3 regions of the Streptomyces sp. NBC_00647 genome follow, and region 3 is predicted to be linked to each of the others. Evidence: riboswitches for the same ligand, from Rfam matches in the RefSeq annotation. Region 3 holds a riboswitch; each other region holds the start of a gene.

What was found. A riboswitch is a leader RNA that binds a small molecule or an ion and turns the genes downstream of it on or off. The one in region 3 is predicted to bind cyclic di-AMP.
Region 1: it holds a riboswitch for cyclic di-AMP, as region 3 does, so the genes downstream of both, OG788_RS22345 (M23 family metallopeptidase) here and OG788_RS32855 (M23 family metallopeptidase) in region 3, are expected to answer to the same signal.
Region 2: it holds a riboswitch for cyclic di-AMP, as region 3 does, so the genes downstream of both, OG788_RS19875 (transglycosylase family protein) here and OG788_RS32855 (M23 family metallopeptidase) in region 3, are expected to answer to the same signal.

The regions. Positions count from the first base shown of each region.
Region 1 is NZ_CP109040.1:5,107,198-5,111,333, forward strand. It holds gene OG788_RS22340 (aldo/keto reductase) at 1-916, opposite strand, end outside; gene OG788_RS22345 (M23 family metallopeptidase) at 1,220-2,260, opposite strand; cyclic di-AMP (ydaO/yuaA leader) riboswitch at 2,272-2,429, opposite strand; gene OG788_RS22350 (PP2C family protein-serine/threonine phosphatase) at 2,732-3,907, opposite strand; tRNA gene OG788_RS22355 (tRNA-Met) at 4,098-4,136, opposite strand, start outside.
Region 2 is NZ_CP109040.1:4,562,831-4,566,966, reverse strand. It holds gene OG788_RS19885 (cytochrome P450) at 1-110, shown strand, start outside; gene OG788_RS19880 (transglycosylase family protein) at 359-1,336, shown strand; cyclic di-AMP (ydaO/yuaA leader) riboswitch at 1,520-1,712, shown strand; gene OG788_RS19875 (transglycosylase family protein) at 1,717-2,415, shown strand; gene eno (phosphopyruvate hydratase) at 2,766-4,052, shown strand.
Region 3 is NZ_CP109040.1:7,468,832-7,472,967, reverse strand. It holds gene OG788_RS32865 (HPr family phosphocarrier protein) at 1-279, shown strand, start outside; gene OG788_RS32860 (GntR family transcriptional regulator) at 506-1,201, opposite strand; gene OG788_RS32855 (M23 family metallopeptidase) at 1,399-2,163, opposite strand; cyclic di-AMP (ydaO/yuaA leader) riboswitch at 2,176-2,336, opposite strand; gene OG788_RS32850 (M16 family metallopeptidase) at 2,550-3,938, opposite strand; gene OG788_RS32845 (pitrilysin family protein) at 3,935-4,136, opposite strand, start outside.

The DNA of each region.
Region 1 (4,136 bases), 2.4 Mb from region 3:
GTTCGTCGTCCGTCAGGACCAGGTCCGCGACCCCCAGCAGGGCCGGGAGCTGCTCCAGCGTCCGGGCGGAGGCGATCGGCGCGGCGACCGTCGGCTGGGCGGCCAGCCAGGCGAGGGCGACCGTCGCGACCTCGGTGCCATGGGCCTCGGCCACCTCGTCGAGGGCGGCGAGGACCCGCTGCCCGCGTTCCGTGTCGAGGTGCTTGGCCGCGGCCCCCGCGCGGGGCGAGTCGACCGTCGTGCCCGGGCGGTATTTGCCGGTGAGGAAGCCGGCGGCGAGCCCGAAGTAGGGGACGGCGGCCAGGCCGGCCCGGGAGGCGATGTCCCGCCGGGCGCCCTCGTAGGTGTCGCGCGAGACCAGGTTGTACTGCGGCTGGAGCGCGACATATCGCGCGAGGCCCTCGCGGTCGGAGAACTCCAGGGACTCCAGGAGCCGCTCGGGCGAGATGTTGGAGGCGGCGATGTGCCGCACCTTGCCCGCCGTCACCAGCTCGTCGAGGGCGCCGATGATCTCGTCGACCGGCACCTCAGGCTTGTCGAAATGCGTGTAGTAGAGGTCGATGTGGTCGGTACCCAGGCGGCGCAGCGACGCGTCGGCCGCGGCCTTGATGTTGGCGCCGGACAGGCCCGGGTACGCGGGGTGCTGGCTGACCTTCGTGGCGACCACGATGTCCGCGCGGTTGCCGCGGGTCTTCAGCCACTTGCCGATGATGGTCTCGGACTCGCCGCCCTCGTTGCCCTCGACCCACGACGAGTAGGAGTCGGCCGTGTCGAGGAAGTTGCCGCCGGCGGCCGCGTAGGCGTCGAGCACCGCGAAGGACCGGGTCTCGTCGGCCGTCCAGCCGAAGACGTTGCCACCGAGGGAGAGCGGGAAGACCTCGAGGTCGGACGAACCGAGCTTGCGAAGAGAAGTCATGCCCGACGTCAACGCCCCCACCTGATGCATGTATTCCGCACCCACTCCTGCGGGCCTGGTGAGAGGGTGCGTCCACACACGGCGGACCGGCAGCCCTGACGTCGGGGGGGTGTCGTCAGGACCGCCGGAGACAAGGAGAGCCGCGCGTACGGCCAGGAGCCGCACGCGCCGCGAGGCACACGGACCACGAACCCTCGGGCATGAGGGGTCGCGCGTACGGATCAGCGCGCGTACGGCTCAGAGGTCATACGGCTCAGAGCTCGTACGGGATCAGGAGCCCGTACGGGTCGGAAGTCGTACGGGTCAGGGGTTGAGGCCCTTGCTCTGGAGCCACGCCATCGGGTCGATGCCGGTGGCGGCGCCGCCGGGGTGCACCTCGAGGTGCAGGTGCGGCCCGGTGACATTGCCCGTCGCACCGACGCGCCCGATGACATCACCGGTGGCGACCTTCTGGCCCACGCTGACGCTGATGGACGACTGGTGGCAGAACCACAGCTCCGTACCGTCGTCGAGGGTGAGGATCGTGCGGTAGCCGTACGATCCGGCCCAGCCGGCCTCCGTGATGGTGCCGCTGTGGATCGCCTTGATGAGCGTTCCGGTGGGCGCCGCGAAGTCCAGTCCGGTGTGGTACCCGGAGGACCACATGGAGCCGGCCTCGCCGAAGGTCGAGGTCAGGGTGTACGAGGAGGTCGGCAGCGAGTAGCTCTTGGCGAGCTCGGCGAGGCGCTCGGCCTCGGCCTTCGCCTTGGCCGCGTCCTCCGCCTTCTTCTTCACCGCGGCGGCCTTGGCCTCCGCGTCGTCCTGCTGCTTGGCGGCGAGCGCGACGGCCTTCTTCGCGGCGGCGGCCTGGGCGGCCTGCTGGGCGGCGGTGTCGACCTGGTTCTGCTGCGACTCGGCCTGCTGCATGATGCGGGCGCGCAGCGCCTCACCGGCGTCCGTGGCGCCCTGCGCCGTGTCGACGCTGGTCAGACCGGCGCTCGTCAGCGGAGTGGTGGAACCCTTGGGAGCGCTGGATCCGCCGTCCGATATCAGGGCCTTGGCGGACTCGGTGACCGACGACAGGTCGGGCAGCGAGATCGAGACGGGCGCCTTGCCCGGCGCGGCGGTGGCCATGCCACCCGCACCGACGGCGGCTATGACACCCACGCCGAGAACGGTGGAGCTGCGGGCGAGTCCTCCGCCGCGCTGCTTGCCTACGCGGTGCCGGCCGCGGACGGGAAGAACGGAATCCTCGGTGGGGTTCCACTCTTCCCAGGTTCCCTCGTCCTTGCCGGAGGCATAGCCGAAGGTGTGAGTGTCATTCGGCGCGAACGAGGTTGGCTGAGCAGGCCGGTTGGACGCCACGTGGGCGCACTCCTTTCCTTCCCTGTCGCCTACCGGGTTAGCTGACGGGTTCGGAGCAGGAAGGTCTCCTACGCGCGTATAACCACCGTGCTTCCACGGCGCAATACGCTCGATTCACCCCAAGTAGGTGGTTCCCCGGTTCCTTTGCAGGATTCGGCACGTGCGCACGGAGCCATCTCTTGTGACGGCTGGGACGACCGCGCTGCGTTATCGAACGTTAATAGACTCAGGCACCGGATTCCAAGCTGTTCCGACTGATCATTAACAGCTTTTGGCCAGGACTTTGGGGTCATGGACGATGAAAAACGGGCGAGTTGACCACCCGGCATCGGCACGGATTTATTTGACGGTGCGTCAGATGTTATGCGGAGGGGCATCGTCCGATCACTCCTCGTGACAACGGTCGAGAAGGCCGTACGCGTCGCGGGTGACGACCCCCGAGCAGCCCCTGGACCGCTCGCCGGGCCCACCTCAGACGCGCCGGACGGCGAGCAGCGCCATGTCGTCCGTCAGGGCGCCGCCGGTGTGCCGGCGGACCTCCTCGGCGAGGGCGGTCAGCAGCGCGTCGGGGCCGGGAAAGGCCCGTCCCGCCAGCCGCTCGGCCGGATCGTAGAACTCCCCGCGCGGATCGCGGGCCTCGGACAGACCGTCGGTGTGCAGGAGCATCGTCGTCCCGCGCGGAAAGCGGGCCGTCAGCACGCGGTCGGGCCAGGTCCCCAGCTCGCCCATCCCGAGGGGCAGCGCGAAGGACTCGGCGACGAGCGCGACGATCGTGCCGTCGGGATGCAGGAGCAGGGGCGGCGGATGGCCGCGGTTGACGATGCGCACGATGTCCTCGTCGCCCGGGATCTCCGCGAGGACGGCGGTGGTGAACTCCTCGAACGCGTCGGGGCTCTCGTGCCGCGTGCCCGGGCGCGTCAGCGCCCGCTCCAGGCGCCGTGCGACCGCCACCAGGGACTCCTCCTGCTCGGCCGCCTCCCGGAACGCCCCGATCACGACGGCGACGGCGGCGACGGCGGCCATCCCCTTCCCGCGTACGTCGCCGACGACCATCCGCACGCCGTACGGCGAGTCCTGCACCGCGTACAGGTCACCGCCGATGAACGCGTCCGCCTGCGCCGCCTCGTACCGCGCCGCGACGTCGAGGCCGTCGATCCGCGCCTCGGGCTCGGGCAGCACGGCACGCTGCGCGAACTCGGCGATCTCCCGCACGGAGGCGAGCCGCTCGTCGCTGCGCCGGACGAGGATGTTGATGAGGGCCGCGAGCACGGCGGCCGTCGCCACGGTGACCGATTCGGTGACCGCGTCGACCTTCAGGGCGATGTCGAGCAGGTAGTGGACCAGCAGCACCGCGCCGACGGCGAGAACGCCGGTGAGGACGGTGCCGCGCAGCGAATAGAGGGACGCGGCGACCAGGGGCGCGGCCGTGAAGAGGGGGGCCGCGGTGAAGTCCGACGGCGTGAAGTAGTCGTAGATGATCCCGGCGACCACGAGCAGCACCGGCAGGGTCCGGAGCAAGGTGCGCGCGAAGGAGATCCTGCGGGGAGCCGCTCCCGCCGGACCGGGCAGCCGGGCGCCCCCGGGCGACGACCCGTCGGCGCGGTCACGCGGTTCTCCGGTTCGCTGCTCACCTCCTGGCTGCCCCACCCGTCCAGAAGACCGGGAGCGGGGACGGCGGGCGACCCGTGTGGCCCGACCGGGGGACGTCACCGGTGGCCGGAGGTGGACCTGTCCGCAGCACCGGCCGGGAGGCGAACGATTCCGCGGAGAACCGGCCGGAGGGCACAACACCAAGGGCCGGAACTCGTGAATCCGAGTTCCGGCCCTTGGCCTTCAGTAGCGGGGACAGGATTTGAACCTGCGACCTCTGGGTTAT
Region 2 (4,136 bases), 2.9 Mb from region 3:
GCCTCCCGGACCTCCGACTTGGGGGAGATCCGGCCGATTTGCGTTGGCGTGGAGGGCTCATTATGCGCGGATTGCGCACGCTTCCAGTGGAGTTCACCCCGGTCAAATAGTCCTTGATCGGTCCATCGGCGACCCTTCGCCACCCCTGTCGAAGAGGTTCTTCCGAATACCGGAAAGAGCACCCTTCCGGCTACCGGAACATGACGATCCATCAAATCTGTGATCTTCACGTGATCTGTACTGCATCGACTTGTGACAAGCGTTCGAGTCCGGCTACGTTCACCCATCAACGCGGCACCTGCGCTTCTTACTTCGCAGGATGCCCGTAGTCACCTGCTGTCACGCGAAAGGCTTCCGCATGCTCTCCGGGAACGGCCGTCACCGTCGCCCCCGTCAGGCCCCGGCCCTCATCGTCGCCGCAGGGGTGACCGGATCGGCGATCGCCATCCCGTTGCTCGGCGCGACGAGTGCGAGCGCGGCCGACGGAACCACCTGGGACCGGGTGGCACAGTGCGAGAGCGGCGGCGCGTGGAGCGCCGACAACAGCAACGGGTACTACGGCGGGCTGCAGCTGACCCAGGACGACTGGGAGGCGTACGGCGGTCTCGAGTACGCCCCGAGAGCCGACCAGGCCAGCCGTTCGCAGCAGATAGCCGTGGCCGAGAAGGTGCTCGACGACCAGGGGCTCGCGGCCTGGCCGACCTGCGGACCGCTCTCCGGGCTCAGCGCGGACTCGGGCGAGGTGCATGTCGACACGGGTGTGGCTGACGACTCGTCGGCCGACGACGGCGACTCGGGCGACTCGATCAGCCCCGGTTCGTCCGGATTGTCGATTACGCCCAACTCGCGCCCTTCCTCCACCCCGTCCGGTTCGTCCGATTCGGGCGACTCTCCGGACGTGACGGACAACACCGCGAAGCCCCGCGCCTCACAGGATTCCGACAGCTCGGACAAGGTGAAAGCCAAGGGCGGCAAGTCGGACAAGTCGGGGCAGAGCGGCACCTCTTCGGATGCCTCCGACGACACGAGCTCCAGTGCCGGGCGGCACCGCGGCGACAGTGCCGACGAGGACGCGACGGCCGGTGCAGCCGACGACCGCACGGACAGCGCCTCGGGGCGGCACGCCTCGCGCGGCTCGAGTGCCTCGCGCGACGCCACGGACGGCTCGTACGTCGTGCGCACCGGGGACAACCTCTGGAGCATCGCCGACGCCCTTGACCTCGAAGGCGGATGGTCCGACCTGTACGTCGCGAACGAGGACACGGTCGGCGCCGATCCCGACCTCATCGTTCCCGGTCAGAGCCTGTCTGTTGCTACCGAAACGGTCGAAAAGTAGCGGGAGTTCACGTCACGGTTCGCTGTGGAATGTCCGGTTTGGCGCGAGTGAGAGATGGGTCTCAGAAGCCCTGATCGTCTTTGAAAATCCGCCGATCGACTGCTTACGGTCGTGACCGCTCGCCACAGCGGGCCCCGACGGTCACAACGCCGAATCCTGCCAGCGGCCGTACGGGAACAGTCGTCGCGTCATGCGCCGTAGGCAGGAGCGGGGGACCCAAGGTAAGCGCCGCGTCCGGGAGTTGAGAGACATCCGGAACGGCTTGGGGTTAAGTCGCGTGTCGGACGTCCTGGAGAAGGGGCCGAAGGCGCGCGGCCGGGCAACTCAACCGGCCCGAACCCGACAGCTCACCTCGCAGGCGTCGGTGAGGGGATCACTCCATGCTGTTTTCCAGCAAGGGCAAGCACCGCCGTCCGAACAAGGCCACCCGCGTCGCCACGCTCGCCGGTGTCACCGGTGTCGCCATCGCCGCTCCGCTGATGGCGGCCGGCAACGCCTCCGCCGCCACCGCTTCCGAGTGGGACGCCGTCGCCCAGTGCGAGGCCGGCGGCAACTGGTCGATCAACACCGGCAACGGCTACTACGGCGGCCTGCAGTTCTCGGCCTCCACCTGGGCCGCGTACGGCGGCACCGCCTACGCCTCCACCGCCGACCAGGCCTCGAAGTCGCAGCAGATCGCCATCGGCGAGAAGGTCCTCGCCGGACAGGGCAAGGGCGCCTGGCCGACCTGCGGCGTCGGCCTGTCGAGCGCCGCGTACGGCGGCGACACCTCGACCCCGTCGACCCCCTCCGGCTCCTCCTCGCCGAGCGCCTCGCAGGGCACCACCACCCGTACGACGGAGCAGCCCGCCTCCCGTTCCGCGGAGCGTCCGGCCGCCCAGAAGACCGTCACCACCCCGACCGGCAAGAAGGTCAAGAAGGGTGACGGCGAGTACAAGGTCGTCAAGGGTGACACCCTCAGCTCGATCGCCGAGAAGAAGCACGTCAAGGGCGGCTGGCAGAAGCTGTTCAAGCTGAACAAGGACATCGTCGCCGACGCCGACTTCATCTACCCGGGCCAGCAGCTGCACCTCGGCTGATCGGGGCCGCGCACCGGCCCCACGTGGTCGCCCTCGGCGGACGGCGACCGCATCCGGTCCGCGCGCGCAGCCCCAGTCGCGCTGAATGACAGCTCCCCTCGCAGGCCGGGCCTCCATCCGGAAGGCCTGGTGAGGGTCCCCGTCCCCACGGGCTCCCCGCTCCGGTGCTTGTTCCCCCGCATGCACCGGAGCGGGGTTTTTCATTTCTTTTTTTGTTCCGTTCAGGAACAATATGTACCCTCAGTTCTGCCCAAGGGGTGGTCGATCGGCTGGCCGATCCCCCCGGGCCGGTTAGGCTCATCCCGCAGGGCTGGCAAGTCCTGCGTACCCGCGTCACATCCCAGAAGGAGATGCTCGTGCCGTCCATCGACGTCGTCGTAGCCCGGGAAATCCTGGACTCCCGAGGCAACCCCACGGTCGAGGTCGAGGTCGGCCTCGACGACGGCAGCACGGGTCGTGCCGCCGTTCCGTCCGGCGCCTCCACCGGAGCCTTCGAGGCCATCGAGCTCCGCGACGGTGACCCGAACCGCTACCAGGGCAAGGGTGTCGAGAAGGCCGTCCTCGCCGTCATCGAGCAGATCGGCCCGGAGCTCGTCGGCTACGACGCCACCGAGCAGCGGCTGATCGACCAGGCGATGTTCGACCTGGACGCCACCGACAACAAGGGCTCGCTCGGCGCCAACGCCATCCTCGGCGTCTCGCTCGCCGTCGCGCACGCCGCTTCCGAGGCGTCCGACCTGCCGCTCTTCCGCTACCTGGGCGGCCCGAACGCGCACCTGCTGCCCGTTCCGATGATGAACATCCTGAACGGCGGCTCGCACGCCGACTCGAACGTGGACATCCAGGAGTTCATGATCGCCCCGATCGGCGCGGAGTCCTTCTCCGAGGCCCTGCGCTGGGGCACCGAGGTCTACCACACCCTCAAGTCCGTCCTGAAGTCCAAGGGCCTGTCCACCGGCCTCGGCGACGAGGGCGGCTTCGCCCCGAACCTGGACTCCAACCGCGCCGCGCTGGACCTCATCCTCGAGGCCATCAAGCAGGCCGGTTACGTCCCCGGCGAGCAGATCGCGCTCGCCCTCGACGTCGCCGCGTCCGAGTTCTACAAGGACGGCAAGTACGAGTTCGAGGGCAAGTCCCGCTCGGCCGCCGAGATGACCGAGTACTACGAGGAGCTCGTGGCGGCGTACCCGCTCGTCTCCATCGAGGACCCGCTCTTCGAGGACGACTGGGCCGGCTGGAAGGTCCTCACCGACAAGCTCGGCCACCAGGTCCAGATCGTCGGCGACGACCTGTTCGTCACCAACCCGGAGCGTCTGGCCCGCGGCATCGAGGACGGCGCCGCCAACGCGCTGCTCGTCAAGGTCAACCAGATCGGTTCGCTGACCGAGACCCTGGACGCCGTCGAGATGGCCCAGCGCAACGGCTTCAAGTGCATGATGTCCCACCGCTCCGGCGAGACCGAGGACGTCACGATCGCCGACCTCGCCGTCGCCACCAACTGCGGCCAGATCAAGACCGGCGCCCCGGCCCGCTCCGAGCGCGTCGCCAAGTACAACCAGCTGCTGCGCATCGAGGAGATCCTCGACGACGCCGCGGTGTACGCCGGCCGCTCGGCGTTCCCCCGGTTCAAGGACTGACCCCGCAAGGCTCAGGAAGCGTCGTCCGTACGTCCCCGCACTCGGTCCCGTACCGTGTGCGGGGACGTACGCGCGTGACGGCCC
Region 3 (4,136 bases):
GCTGAGCGCCGCGTCAACGTCGGCTGGAACGAGGGCCTCCACGCCCGCCCCGCCTCCATCTTCGTCCGGGCCACCACGGCCTCCGGCATCCCCGTGACGATCGCCAAGGCCGACGGCAACCCCGTCAACGCGGCCTCCATGCTCGCGGTCCTCGGCCTGGGAGCCCAGGGCGGCGAGGAGATCGTCCTCGCGTCGGACGCCGAGGGCGCGGACGCCGCTCTCGACCGCCTGGCGAGGCTCGTCGCCGAGGGGCTCGACGAGCTCCCCGAGACCGTCTGAGCCCACAAGGCACCCAGGACACGTACGGCCGAGCCGCGCCACCCCTCATCTCCGGGTGGCGCGGCTCGGCCGTTTTCCGTACCTCGTTCAGGAATTCTCCGGTGGCACGAGCGACCCGCGCCGTGCGGCCACGAGAATAGCGCGCGCCTGAATTCCTGGCACGCGAACAAAAGGGCATCAGAAATAGGCCCCTGCCGAATATCCCTCTTTGTATACGGCGCCCGTGTTAATGACGCGGGCCCGTCATGTTTACGGGATGTTGCGAAGTTCTCACACGCTCTGGCCGATCTCCGCCCCCAGGAAAGCGGAGCCGGTGCGCGGACGTCGCACGTTCGGCGTGCAGGGCCGTGATCGCGCGAGCCCGCTCACTGTCGCCGCGGGCGACCGCGTCCACGATGCCGCCGTGCTCCGCCCAGGACTCCGCGGGGTTGGCCGGCGCCTCCACCGAGTACATCCAGGCGATCTTGTGTCGCAGCTGGGCGAGCGTGGAGGTCAGCGCCGGGCTGCCGGACGCCTGTGCGAGCGTCTCGTGGAACCAGCCGCCCAGGGAGCGCAGATCCTCGCTGTGGCCCCTCCTGGAACGCTCCTGCCCCAGCCTGACCAGGCCCCGGAGCACCTTGAGGTGGGCCTCCGTGCGCCGCTGGGCGGCCCGCGCGGCACCCAGCGGCTCCAGCAGCATGCGCATCTCCAGGAGGTCCGCCGCCTCCTGCTCGGTGGGTTCCGCGACGCACGCGCCCGCGTGCCGGCGGGTGACCACGAAGCCCTCGGCCTCCAGCGTGCGCAGAGCCTCGCGCACGGGGACGCGCGAGACGCCGTAGCGCCGCGCGAGCAGTTCCTCGGTCAGCCGGCCGCCACGCTCGTAGACACCCGCGACAATGTCGTCACGGATCGCCGTGCATACCGAGTGCGCCGGAATACGCATGACCGGACCTCCGCTTTAATCCCCGCGAAACGCCATCGATTGACGCTTGTTCAGTGACTCTATTGCAGGAAGCCGGAATTTCCGATGGCAGGCCTGAATCCATGGATATTTTTTGGACAGACGGCCTCCGGAAACGATGATGCCCCGGCTCGGTGAGCCGGGGCATCGAAAGCGGTGGAGAAGCGGCGAAGCGGTCGTCAGACGTTGACGCCGTGCGAACGCAGGTACGCGACCGGGTCCATGTCCGAGCCGTACTCGGCGGTCGTGCGGGCCTCGAAGTGAAGGTGCGGTCCGGTGGTGTTGCCGGTGTCCCCGGAGAGAGCGATCTGCTGCCCCGGAGTGACCGTCTGGCCGACGGACACGCCGATGGACGAGAGGTGGCCGTACATGGTGTACGTGCCGTCGTGCATCTTGATCACGACTTGATTGCCGTAGGCGCCACCCCAGCCGGCCGTGACGACCGTGCCGGAGCCGACGGCGTGGACCGAGGTGCCGGACGCGGCGTGGAAGTCGACGCCGGTGTGGCTGCCGGAGGACCAGAGGCTGCTGCTGGCCTGGTAGCCGGTGGAGACGTACGAACCGGTGATCGGCATGACGAAGGTGTTCAGGCGCTTGCGCTCGGCCGCGCGGGCGGCGCGCTCCTTGTCCTCGCGAGCCTTCGCGGCCTGCTCGGCGGCGTGCTTGCGGGCGGTCTGCTCGGCCAGCTTCCGCGCGGCGGCCTCGTCCGCGGCGCGCTGCTGCGCGAAGGCCTGGGCGTCGATCTGGTCGGCGACCGAGTCGCCGATGGTGATGGCCTGGGTCAGCCCGGTCTGCTCGACGGAGGATTCCGCGGCGAAGGCGGGGGCGGCCAGGGTTCCGATGACACCGGTGGTGGTCAGTGCCGCGACGCCGACGGCGCTCGTGGTCGTGCTGTGCACCCGGTTCGGACGACGATGCTTCCCGGTGCCACAGGTGAACGCCATGTAGGGGCTGGTCCTTTCCTTCCCTCTCGCCTACCGGGTTAGCTGACGGGTTCGGAGCAGGAAGGTCTCCTACGGACCCCCTCAGGGAGGGCGTCCGATTCACCCCAGGGACTACGTGTGGGTCCCCGGCTCCCCATGGCTCGCGCCACGCGGGGACTCGGCGATGACTGTCCGGTGCCGCGGGCGCGGCGCACTGCCTGACGAACAGTCGGACAGACGCTAAACGGGGTGTCGTTCGAACAACAAACAGATCACGGTTTTTGTAGCGCATCCCACAGGGCAGAAGGGCAACCTCCATACCAATACGGACATCTCGGGGACGGCGTCCGGGTAAAAGAGGGCCCTGGTGACTCTTCAGTCACCAGGGCCCCCTCGTCGCGCGGGCTCTACTCGGCGGCCACCACGCTGACTTCACCGATTCCGAGAGCCTTGACGGGCTCCTCGATCTGCGCCGCGTCGCCGACCAGGACAGTCACCAGACGGTCCGTCGGGAACGCGCTCACGGCGGCCGCGGTGGCCTCCACGGTGCCGGTGGCGGCCAGTTGCTGATAGAGCGTCGACTGGTAGTCGTCCGGCAGGTACTGCTCGACCTGGTCGGCGAGCGTGCTCGCGACAGCCCCCGCCGTCTCGAACTTGAGGGGCGCCACGCCCACCAGGTTCTGCACGGCGATGTCCCGCTCGGCGTCGGTCAGCCCCTCGGCCGCGAGGGTGCGCAGCACCTTCCACAGGTCGTCGAGCGCCGGACCGGTGTTCGGGGTGTCCACGGAGCCGCTGATGGCGAGCATCGCGACGCCCGTGCCGTCCGGCGCGGCGCGCAGGACCTGACCGAACGCCCGCACACCGTAGGTGTAGCCCTTCTCCTCGCGCAGGACTCGGTCGAGGCGCGAGGTGAGGGTGCCGCCGAGGCAGTACGTGCCGAGCACCTGGGCGGGCCACACGCGGTCGTGCCGGTCGGCGCCGACACGGCCGATGAGCAACTGCGTCTGGACGGCGCCCGGGCGGTCGACGATGATCACGCGGCCGGTGTCGTCGGCGTTCACCGGCGGCACGGGACGCGGCTCGGCGGACGAACCGGTCCAGGAGCCGAGCGTGTCGCCCAGCAGTTCGTCGAGGTCGACGCCGGTCAGGTCGCCGACCACGACGGCGGTGGCCGTCGCGGGGCGCACGTGCTTCTCGTAGAAGGCGCGTACGGCCGCCGAGTCGATCTTCTGGACGGTCTCCTCGGTGCCCTGGCGCGGGCGCGACATGCGCGCGCTCGCCGGGAACAGCTCCTTGGAGAGCTCCTTGGCCGCACGACGGGCCGGGTTGGCCGTCTCGTGCGGGATCTCGTCGAGCCGGTTGCGCACCAGCCGCTCGACCTCGCTGTCCGCGAACGCCGGTGCCCGCAGGGCGTCACTGAGCAGGCCGAGCGCCTTGGCCAGGCGCGAGACGGGCACTTCGAGGGACAGGCGTACGCCGGGGTGGTCGGCGTGCGCGTCGAGCGTGGCGCCGCAGCGCTCGAGCTCGGCGGCGAAGTCCTCGGCCGAGTGCTTGTCGGTGCCCTCGGAGAACGCACGCGCCATGATCGTGGCGATGCCGTCCAGGCCCGTGGGCTCGGCCTCCAGCGGCGCGGCGAGGATCACCTCGACGGCGACGACCTGCTGGCCGGGGCGATGGCAGCGCAGCACGGTCAGGCCGTTGTCCAGGGTGCCGCGCTCGGGGGCGGGAAAGGCCCACGGCTTGGGGCTGCCGGCCTGGGGCTGCGGATGGAAGTCCATGGTGGCGAGCTCGGTCACTTCGCCGCCTCCTCGTCGGTCTCGTCAGCGGCGTCGGTCGGTTCGGGTGCGGTCGGCTCGTAGACGAGCACCGCGCGGTTGTCGGGGCGCAGGCGGGCCTTGGCGACCTCCTGGACCTCCTCCGCGGTGACGTCGAGAACGCGCTGCACGGCGGTCAGGGCGAGCTGCGGGTCGCCGAACAGGACGGCGTACCGGCAC